DNA from 2 places in the Ferdinandcohnia sp. Marseille-Q9671 genome. Region 2 is predicted to be linked to the other one. Evidence: riboswitches for the same ligand, from Rfam matches in the RefSeq annotation. Region 2 holds a riboswitch; the other holds the start of a gene.
What was found. Region 2 has a riboswitch for cyclic di-GMP ahead of ACWNMY_RS03665 (anti-repressor SinI family protein). Riboswitches for the same ligand answer to the same signal wherever they lie in the genome.

Region 1 (5,051 bases), on a different contig from region 2:
GTTAACCCATGATGAGGATACACACCTACACCTGTACTTATCGATACAGTAATTCTTTCACCCTCAAGTAAAACCGGATGCTCTACATAGTACGTTTTTAATCTAGAATAAATACCTTCTACACTCTGGTCGTTTCGAGACTTGATTAAAATCATAAATTCATCACCGGCGTAACGATAACCCTCTATGAATTTATCACATACAGACTTCATTCCATCTGCTAACACCTTCAGATATAAATCTCCCGCATCGTGACCAAATTGATCATTCACCTGTTTTAAATCATCGGAGTCAATCATCATTACTGTAATTTCTTCATTTCCACTCCGAAGTAACTGTGCTAAATCCTCATGGAATGCCCGATGGTTTTTTAAACCTGTTAATTCATCCGTTCTCGACATAGTATAGATTTTTTCGTATAATCTTGCAGTTTCAATTGAGTTAATTACTTGTGCTCCAATCATTTGGAGTAAGTCCTCATGCTCCTTCCGATAGGCAAAATCGCGAAAACTTTGAGCTGAAATAACTCCTTTTACCTGATCATCAATAACCACTGGCACAAAAAGGCAGGAACTCGTGTCTTCCTCTCCTTCACCCATTGTCATGTCATATTCATGATTTTGACTTTGTTGTTTTAAATGAACGATTTCTCTCGTTTTGATTACCTTTGACGTATAATTCTCACCAAGTTCTACTATACTTGGTGGAGCTGGCTCTCCGTTATCCATAATAAAAACCAAATGAACATATGAATCTCCTGGATTATACAAGGCAATATAAAATGAATCCGTAGGCATTACCTGAGAAACCATTTCATACGATTTTTGGAGAAGGACACTTTCATTTAATGTTTTGCTACATATTTGGGCAAATTCATGTAGGATGCGATAATGCTTATTCATCCAATGCATATTTTCCATTTGTTCATTCATTTCCTGGAGCTGCGTTAAAAGTTCATTAGTTTGTTCCTTTTCTTCGCTTCCCTGATACGTACATTCAAAAAAATCACGAACCTCCTTAGATATCAGGTTTTTCTCAGAACCAACCTTCTCAATTAGTTCACTCAATTTCTTTAGTACGTTCAGATTTTTAGCAGCTTGGACCTCTTTATCCATTTGTAATCACTTCCAAAAATTTTTCTATCCAAAAATCTAGTAAACTAGTAGCTATAGTTGGTATAAAAAAAAGACTAATCCAACCGATTAATCTACGTTTCTTTGCGTTACGAGTTATCCTCGGCAACTGGCTGGCATGTCAACGTTGGTTTGACGTAGCCCCTATAGTTTTGCGTCTTCATCTTTCAATGAATTTGCCTTGTCGATATTCTATTGTTATATCAAAAATGAATTTTTTAAATTATAACTTAATTATATTTGTTATTTCTACTTTGGTCAATTAAATCAACACTTATTTTTCCAAGTAATGTGAAATATATCCTATGAAAAATCTCCTATATCACTTTCCTTATTTAGTCATATCTATTACATTTAGTATTGTTATTGAATTATTTCACAATTCGTGTATAATTATGCCGGATTGAGTCTGAAATGCACAATGGCTCCGCCTATTTGGCGACAAGCACAAGAAAAGTGCAGACGAAGGCGTTTTTTGCCTTAAGAAGCAATTTGCTTAAGCCGATGACGCCTGGAGCTAGACATAAAAACAGCTTGAAAAATTTAATATTTAATAGAAAGAAGGGGGTTGCTATGAATAACATACCTATTATTCAATTTAAAAATGTTACCAAACAATATGACAACGATCCCGCTGTCCTTAATAATGTAAGTTTTGAAATAGAAAGAGGAAAATTTTATACACTTCTTGGACCTTCTGGCTGTGGTAAGACGACGATTTTACGATTAATTGCAGGTTTTATTGAACCCTCTAATGGCGAGGTTTATTTTAACGGTAAAAAGGTAAACACTGTACCCGCTAACAAACGTCAGGTTAATACTGTTTTTCAAGATTATGCTCTATTCCCACATCTAAACGTTTTTGAGAATGTAGCATTTGGACTTCGTATTAAGAAAATGAAGAACGCTGACATCGAAGCGAAGGTGAAGGAAGCATTAAGCTTTGTTAACTTAAAAGGCTATGAAAACCGTGAAATTAATGAAATGTCAGGTGGTCAGAGGCAGCGTGTTGCAATTGCACGTGCCATTGTAAATGAACCTGAGATTATCTTATTAGATGAACCTTTATCTGCATTAGACTTAAAACTTCGAACGGAAATGCAATACGAGCTCCGCGAACTGCAACAGCGACTCGGTATTACGTTTATCTTTGTTACACATGATCAAGAGGAAGCTCTAGCCATGTCAGATGAGATTTTTGTATTAAATGAAGGAAAAATTCAACAAAGTGGAACCCCTATAGATATCTATGATGAGCCAATAAATCGTTTTGTTGCTGATTTTATCGGAGAATCAAATATTGTAAAAGGAAAAATGCATCAGGATTTTCTTGTTGAATTTGTTGGAAAAACCTTTGAATGTGTAGACCAAGGATTTACAAAAAACGAACTTGTTGATATTGTAATTCGCCCAGAGGACTTAGAAATAACCACTTTTGAAAAAGGAAAGCTTCAAGTGGTAGTTGATTCTCAACTTTTCAGAGGCGTTCATTATGAAATTTGTTGTTTTGATAAAGATGGAAATGAGTGGCTTGTGCATTCCACGAAAAAGGCAAAAGTCGGTGATGAAATAGGACTCTATTTTGATTCTGAGGCGATACATGTTATGCGTATTGGTGAAACTGAAGAAGAATACGATCGTCGCTTAGAAGCATATTCGGACGGGGAAAGCCATGGAAAATAAGCTAACCCGTAATATATATTTTATCCCCTATGCTTTATGGATTCTAATCTTTGTCATTGCACCAATCACACTGGTTCTCTATTATTCTTTCTTTGATATAGAGGGAAATCTTTCGTTAGTAAACTATAAAACATTCTTTACACCTATCTATTTAAAGATGACATTAAGTTCTTTTTGGTATGCTTTTTTAATTACAGCTATTTCGTTACTGGTTGCATACCCTACCGCTTATTTGCTCACGAAAACAAAACACAAGCACCTTTGGTTACTATTAATCATTGCTCCCTCTTGGATTAATTTATTATTAAAGGCTTATGCCTTTATAGGAATCTTTGGTGCCAAAGGGGCTGCAAACAGCGTTCTCGAGGTGTTAGGAATTGGCTCACAACAGCTATTGTTTACCGATTTTAGTTTTGTGTTTGTTTCTGTTTATATTTTTATACCTTTTATGATATTACCTATTTTCAACTCACTAAATGAGTTAAATCCTAGTCTACTAGATGCCTCTAGCGATCTAGGTGCATCAAAATGGACCACCTTTCGTAGGGTAATCTTTCCTTTAACCATTCAAGGGGTCAAATCCGGATGTCAGATTGTATTCATTCCTGCTCTATCGCTATTCATGCTTACACGACTAATTGCAGGAAACAAGGTCATTACACTCGGTACAGCAATTGAACAGCAATTTCTAGTAACACAGGATTGGGGAATGGGTTCAACTATTGCCGTCTTCCTAATCATCTTCATGGTTCTTATCATGGTAGCAACAGGAAACCGTAAGAAGCGAGGTGCAAAAAATGAGAGATAAACTAGCTATTTCATCCAGAATGTATTTACTTATTATATTCTTCATTTTATACGCACCTATCTTCTATTTAGTGTATTACTCGTTTAATAGCGGTGGTACAATGAGTAATTTCGAAGGCTTTACCCTAGATTGGTATAAAGAGCTATTTCAGGATACAAGACTCCTTATCATTGTATTAAATACAATTGTTGTAGCATTGCTTTCAGCTCTTATATCAACCATTATTGGAGTTCTTGGCGCAATAGGTATTCATTCAGTTAAACAAAGACAAACTCAGAATACCTTGCTATCGTTAAATAATGTCTTAATCGTCAGTCCCGACGTGATTATAGGTGCCTCTTTCTTAATTCTTTTAACTATGGCAGGCATCAAATTAGGATTTTACTCAGTATTACTCTCACATATTGCATTTTGTATACCAATTGTGGTGCTTATGGTATTACCTAAGTTAAAAGAAATGAGCCCTACTTTACTGGATGCCGCAAGAGATCTTGGGGCTAATCAATGGGAGGTACTAACTAAGGTCATTATTCCTTATATCACACCGGGAATTTTCGCAGGGTTTTTTATGGCACTCACATACTCCTTTGATGATTTCGCTGTCACGTTTTTCGTGACTGGAAATGGTTTTTCAACATTATCTGTTGAGATCTATTCCTTAGCACGTCGAGGAATCTCATTAAATATCAATGCATTGTCTACTCTATTATTTATCTTTACCATGTTACTAGTGGTTGGATATTACTTTATTTCTCAGCGTGGTAACACTCGTGGACTGGGGGTTCGAAAATGACGAAACTCATTCGTGTTTTCTTGTTAATTGCCGTACTCTCTGGTGCTCTACTTTATCTCATTAACCATTTAAATTCATCACAAGGTCTTTCTGAAGGAAATACGTTGACGGTTTATAATTGGGGAGATTATATTGACGAGGAGTTAATTGATCGCTTTGAAGAGGAAACCGGTATTAAGGTCATTTATGAAACCTTTGACTCAAATGAAGCGATGATGACAAAAATTGAGCAAGGTGGAACAACGTATGATATAGCTGTCCCATCTGAATATATGATTGATAAGATGCGTCAAGAGGACTTACTAATCCCTCTTGATCACTCGAAACTACCAAATTTATCAAATATTGATGAGCGTTTCATGGATCTCCCATTTGATCCAGGCAATGTATACTCTGTCCCATATTTCTGGGGCACTGTAGGGATTGTCTATAACCCTACAATGTTAGATGGAATCGAATTTACTAGTTGGAATGACCTCTGGGATCCTTCCTTAGAAAATGAAATTCTATTAATTGATGGTGCTCGAGAAGTTATTGGAATGGGGCTTAACTCACTTGGATATTCGTTAAACGATACAAATATTGCTCATTTAAACGAAGCAAAAGAAAAGCTCATCAAGCTACGGCCAAATGT
Region 2 (5,051 bases):
TGCGGAGAGTGGTATATAGTAATCCCTTATACAAAAATTGGGTCAAGAGCTGTACCAAAATCCCTAAGCTATCTAAATTAATTAACCAGTCATTCGATTAGTTGGCTTTTCAGCTAGTGTGAAGAAAATAAACCTATCTATAAATTTGGTTAGAGGTTGATACTTTCAAAGAGAAAACCTCTTCATTATGAGAGGCGATAGAAAAAATATGGAAAATGACCTAAAGCATGGAATTATTGTTGACTTTTTTGGTTTGCCGGGAAGTGGGAAAACAACAATTGCCCATTTGCTTGCAAATAAATTGAACGAAAATGGTTACGAGATACAGGAAAATATTTATTATATGAATAATGAGTATAGTTCCTTAAAACGGATTGTAATAAAAACTGTTAATACTATCACTTTTACGATAAAAAACTTTGCTTACTTATGTGATTTATTTTCAATGTTTAGTGGGGTCACTATTAGAAATTATCATGAGGTGATAAAACAATGGGTTAATGTTTGTTTTGTACTTACAAATGTAAACCAAACTAACAAAAAAGATTTTGTAATAGCAGATCAAGGAATTATACAAGCAGCTATTTCCTTGTCGGTTACTTATAAGAATGTTGACATTGAAGCCGTTATTAGAAAACTTTATGAAAGGGTTAACTCACCTGTAAGGCATATATATATATCTGTCGAATTAGAAAAGGATCTAGAACGTTTAAACCTAAGAGACAATGGTAAATTAAGAGTAGACTTTGAAAAAGATGAAGTGTTGCAAAGATTTCAATTAAAAGTAATTGAAAAATTATGTAATGAAGTAATAAAATCTTTTCCACATACCATTATTGATAACAATGGATCATTTCAAAGTGAGTTAACGTCGATTATTAACACAGGGATGCTAGAGGAAGTAATGAGAATTTTAGAGACATCTTCTAGGATTAATAATATTTCAAAAGGTTGTCCTAGTTAACTTTAATATAGTTTCTTGGACCTATCAGAATCAACATTGATTGAATTATTTGATTAAGATTTATTTTTTTATAGATTCTTTATTTGTAATAGTTTGGAATTTGTCATATCTACGTTTTGAGTCGATTTGGTTTAAAGCTATGAATAATTTAGGTGAAGGAATCCTCATTGTCATATTACACACTATTCCAGAAAAAAACGTGCAATATGATGAATACTCTGATTGATCATATTGCACGTTTTCTATTTATTTTGTGATTTCCATTTGTTAAACTCCAAAAACTCTTTAAATTCTTCTTTCGAAACTCCTGATTTCATAGCTTCTTGTACTAGTTGGGCCCAATCAGAATCAAGTTCTTCTATTTTTGTATCGTGGTCCTCATTATGGAGTAATGTATTCACTGATACGCCGAGGACCGAAGAAACCTTTTCTAGAAATTGGATAGAAGGGTTCGATTGGAGGTTTCGTTCGATAGAGCTTAAGTATGATTTGGCAACTCCTGCCCGATCTGCTAGTTCTGATAGAGATAATTGTTTTTGTAAGCGATATGTTTTGATGCGTTGACCAATCATTGATTTCACCTTCCTTCCCTTCCCCATTATAACATATAATGAAGAAATGTTTTATAATAAGAACAAAAAATAAAAAATAAAGAACCCGGTGTGTTCCGAGTTCTCTAGCTTGATAATAATAGTATAAGTTTATAGTACGGTTTGTTATATGTAAGGTTGGTTATGCTGTTTTACTTTGGAGGAAAGCTTGAATATCCTGGACGCTCATTCCTATCTCCATTGCTTCTAAAATTAGTTCAATCCAATCTTGATCCAATTGTTCATTTTTGTTTTGTACTTCATTAATCATTATTCGTTTTCCTCCCAAAATACAATTTGTATTCCAGGCAGTCCAGCCATCATAATTGAATACCCAACGTTAGACCTGTGACTTTGCGTCCCTATTTTTCAATAGGTTTGCCTTTATCTGCTTGAACTCCAGCTGACTGACCTATAACGATAGTCCCTTATATGTATAGAACCTTTGTATTACATTTAGAAGTATAAAACATAAAAAATATTATTTCTGTAAAAAAATGTCGATGTCAAAATATTTACAAAAATAGTTTTGTTGTTTGTTCGCCTACTTAAAATATGTTAGATATTATCGTATTTTGTTATAAAAGCTCGAAGGATGGGGTGAAAGACCTATAATTGTTAATATGTCTTTTCATTCAGTTTACATATTCCAATAATCACATGGGGTAAATTGTAAAATTGCCAGTAAATTGCAAGTTAATTGTCGAACGATTTTTCAAAAAACACCCTCAAAAAAGGAAAAGCCCACCCTCGAATATGAGGATAGGCCTATTTTATAAAGCATTTTGACAGAGATAAAACAACCCGCCATTGATAATTTCGACAAGAACTTTTGGTTCGTACTGGTCTCTAAGTGCTTCTTTTTCAATTTCATAGCTTTCTGGTTTTTCTTCGATTCCTTCATAAAAAGCATTTAAAAGAGCAAGGTCTTCATCCCACCGTTTTCTAGCTTCATCTGCCCATAAGTGATCCTGTGTCTTAACAAACCCTCTGATATATTGCTGTAATCGACTCACTCCACTTTGTGGTTTTACAAGTGGAGACATCGTATAGGTTAAATCAGGAATTTTTGGTGTTAACGGTAACCGTTCAAGTTTTTCTTGGAAATCCTCTATAATCATTCCGTTTATAAGTTGTATGCCGAGAGACATCAATACATCTCGTTTTCGATCACATTTATATGAAACCTTCACATTTAACCCTAACCATGGAAAAAGGGGAGTGTTACCCTGCATACCGGGAGTTGTCTGTTGATAGAGCCTAATGTAGCTTGCAAGTTTTTTGGAAGACTCAAAAATTTGATGTAAGCGGGGAGCTCCGAAGTGGATAAAGTCCCCCTTTATGTTATCAGGTGTTTTGTCCCGGTCTGTGATTAATGTAAGCTTCATCGGATTTGGGGTACCGCCTGTTTTTTCAACATAGGTCCAATAGAAGGGACGGTTCATTAATTGCTTATCTATATCAACTGTTAATTGGACGGTCATATGTCCAGGTTGTTTTTCAAGAATTTCACAGTTGTTTGAAACAAAATATTTTTCCAGAAAATTAACTATTTCCTGTTGCTGCATGCTGCTCACCACCGTTTTGTTCTTCAAAGCTAATAATGGATGTTAGATTCTCCATTTTAATCTTTATTTCTCCTTCGCTACGTGATCGAAGCATAATATCCTGAATATGGTCTTCGATATTTCCAAGGTCCAATCTTGTTAAAATATCGTCGAGTTGACCAATCACTCGCTCAAACAGATTAATTTTTTCATATAATAGCTTTAAGATATGCTCTTCAACTGTGTTTTTAGTTGCAAAGTTATATATATGAACATCCTTTTCTTGCCCAAGACGATGGATACGACCTATGCGTTGTTCAAGTCTCATTGGATTCCAAGGAAGGTCATAATTGATTATGTGATTACAGAATTGCAGGTTAATCCCTTCACCACCGGCTTCTGTTGCGATTAGCACCTGGAAGTTACCTTTGAATAACTCTCGCATCCAGTCCTTCTTCCCGCGCTTGAACCCACCTCTAAATGGGACGGAGGAAATACCATTTTGCTTAAGGAACCATTGTAGATACATTTGGGTAGCTCGATATTCGGTAAAGATAATCACCTTATCGTCGATTTGCTTTATTAATTCAACCGCTTTTTCAGCTTTGGAATTTTGGCTAACACCCTCGACCTTTTTCATTAGTCCCATTACAAGGTCTTCAGGTACCTGGGCACTGCCATCCTCATTTTTCTTTTCAAGCATCTTTTTCAATGTATAATAGACAGCTTCACGACTACTACAAGCTTCTCTTTGTAACGTTAAAATGGAGAACATACTTGATGCAAAGTTTGACATATTTGAACGATAGGCAGTAATGGCATCATAGAGCTCCTGCTCCGTTTCGGAGAACTCAATCGTAACCGCTTCAACCTTCCGTTTTGTCCATTCGATTCCCGTATCATCTCGACGGTTCCGAATCATAACCTTGTTCACTAGTTCTTTTAAGTGCTCATGATCCTCAATCGAACGACTTTTCTTTCCGAACGATTCCTCGAAATTCTCTTGATTCCCTAAGTGTCCAGGTTTTAATAATGACACTAGATTGAAAATCTCTTCAATTCTATTTTGGATTGGTGTAGCAGTAAGTAATAAACAAAACTTCTTTTTTAGATTTTGGACGAATTCATAGTTTTTGGTTTTATTATTTTTAAGCTTATGTGCTTCATCAATAATGATAAGGTCATAATCCTGCTCATACACGATTTCTCGATGTGGACTTCGTTTTGCTGTATCAATAGAAGAAACAACCACATCATATTGTTCCCACATATAACTTTTTTTCTGTTGAACTGCAGGAATATAAAACTTCTGATTTAATTCGGTTGCCCATTGTGATACAAGGGATGCAGGCACAAGGATTAACACCTTTTTGACAAGTCCACGAATCATATATTCTTTTAAAATAAGACCAGCCTCGATCGTTTTTCCGAGCCCCACCTCATCTGCTAAAATAGCTTTTCCGTTCATTTTTTCAACCACTTGCTTTGCAACCTCAAGTTGATGAGGAAGTGGCGTTAATTGTGGTAAATGCTTAGGTGCCTGAAGACCTTCGAATTCAGGTATCGACTGGTGCCTTTCCACTTCGTATGCAAGCTTATACAACTCCCAGTTCGCCCAAGGACCGTCGTCGTCAATTCTCTGCAGAAAGTCACCTTGCCACGACTGATCAAATTCAAAATCGACATTCATATTTTCACAGTCCTTTCGTAGTTGAGTATTGTATAAAAATGATTAAATCTCCCAAAACACGAACAATATTAATGAAAAATAATTTATTGTTAAGAAAATAATATATTGCCCAAATGACTTGGAGATGGTAGGATAAAAGTAGTTCGAAAACGCTTCTCTATGCTTTATAGAAGTGTTTGTGCCCTACTTTATTTTTAAGAAAATAAAGCTTTCAGGATGGACATGGATAAATTTTCATAGTCGTTTTGTTAGTATTACCA

Region 1: it holds a riboswitch for cyclic di-GMP, as region 2 does, so the genes downstream of both, ACWNMY_RS12995 (diguanylate cyclase domain-containing protein) here and ACWNMY_RS03665 (anti-repressor SinI family protein) in region 2, are expected to answer to the same signal.

The regions. Positions count from the first base shown of each region.
Region 1 covers NZ_CDRJTA010000003.1:50,705-55,755, reverse strand. Annotated here, with positions in the region: gene ACWNMY_RS12995 (diguanylate cyclase domain-containing protein) at 1-1,115, opposite strand, end outside; cyclic di-GMP riboswitch class I at 1,235-1,324, opposite strand; gene ACWNMY_RS12990 (ABC transporter ATP-binding protein) at 1,707-2,816, shown strand; gene ACWNMY_RS12985 (ABC transporter permease) at 2,806-3,624, shown strand; gene ACWNMY_RS12980 (ABC transporter permease) at 3,614-4,417, shown strand; gene ACWNMY_RS12975 (ABC transporter substrate-binding protein) at 4,414-5,051, shown strand, end outside.
Region 2 covers NZ_CDRJTA010000001.1:690,882-695,932, reverse strand. Annotated here, with positions in the region: gene ACWNMY_RS03680 (ATP-grasp domain-containing protein) at 1-19, shown strand, start outside; gene ACWNMY_RS03675 (hypothetical protein) at 209-964, shown strand; gene ACWNMY_RS03670 (helix-turn-helix domain-containing protein) at 1,207-1,536, opposite strand; gene ACWNMY_RS03665 (anti-repressor SinI family protein) at 1,697-1,825, opposite strand; cyclic di-GMP riboswitch class I at 1,859-1,947, opposite strand; gene ACWNMY_RS03660 (YqhG family protein) at 2,328-3,122, opposite strand; gene ACWNMY_RS03655 (DEAD/DEAH box helicase) at 3,100-4,791, opposite strand.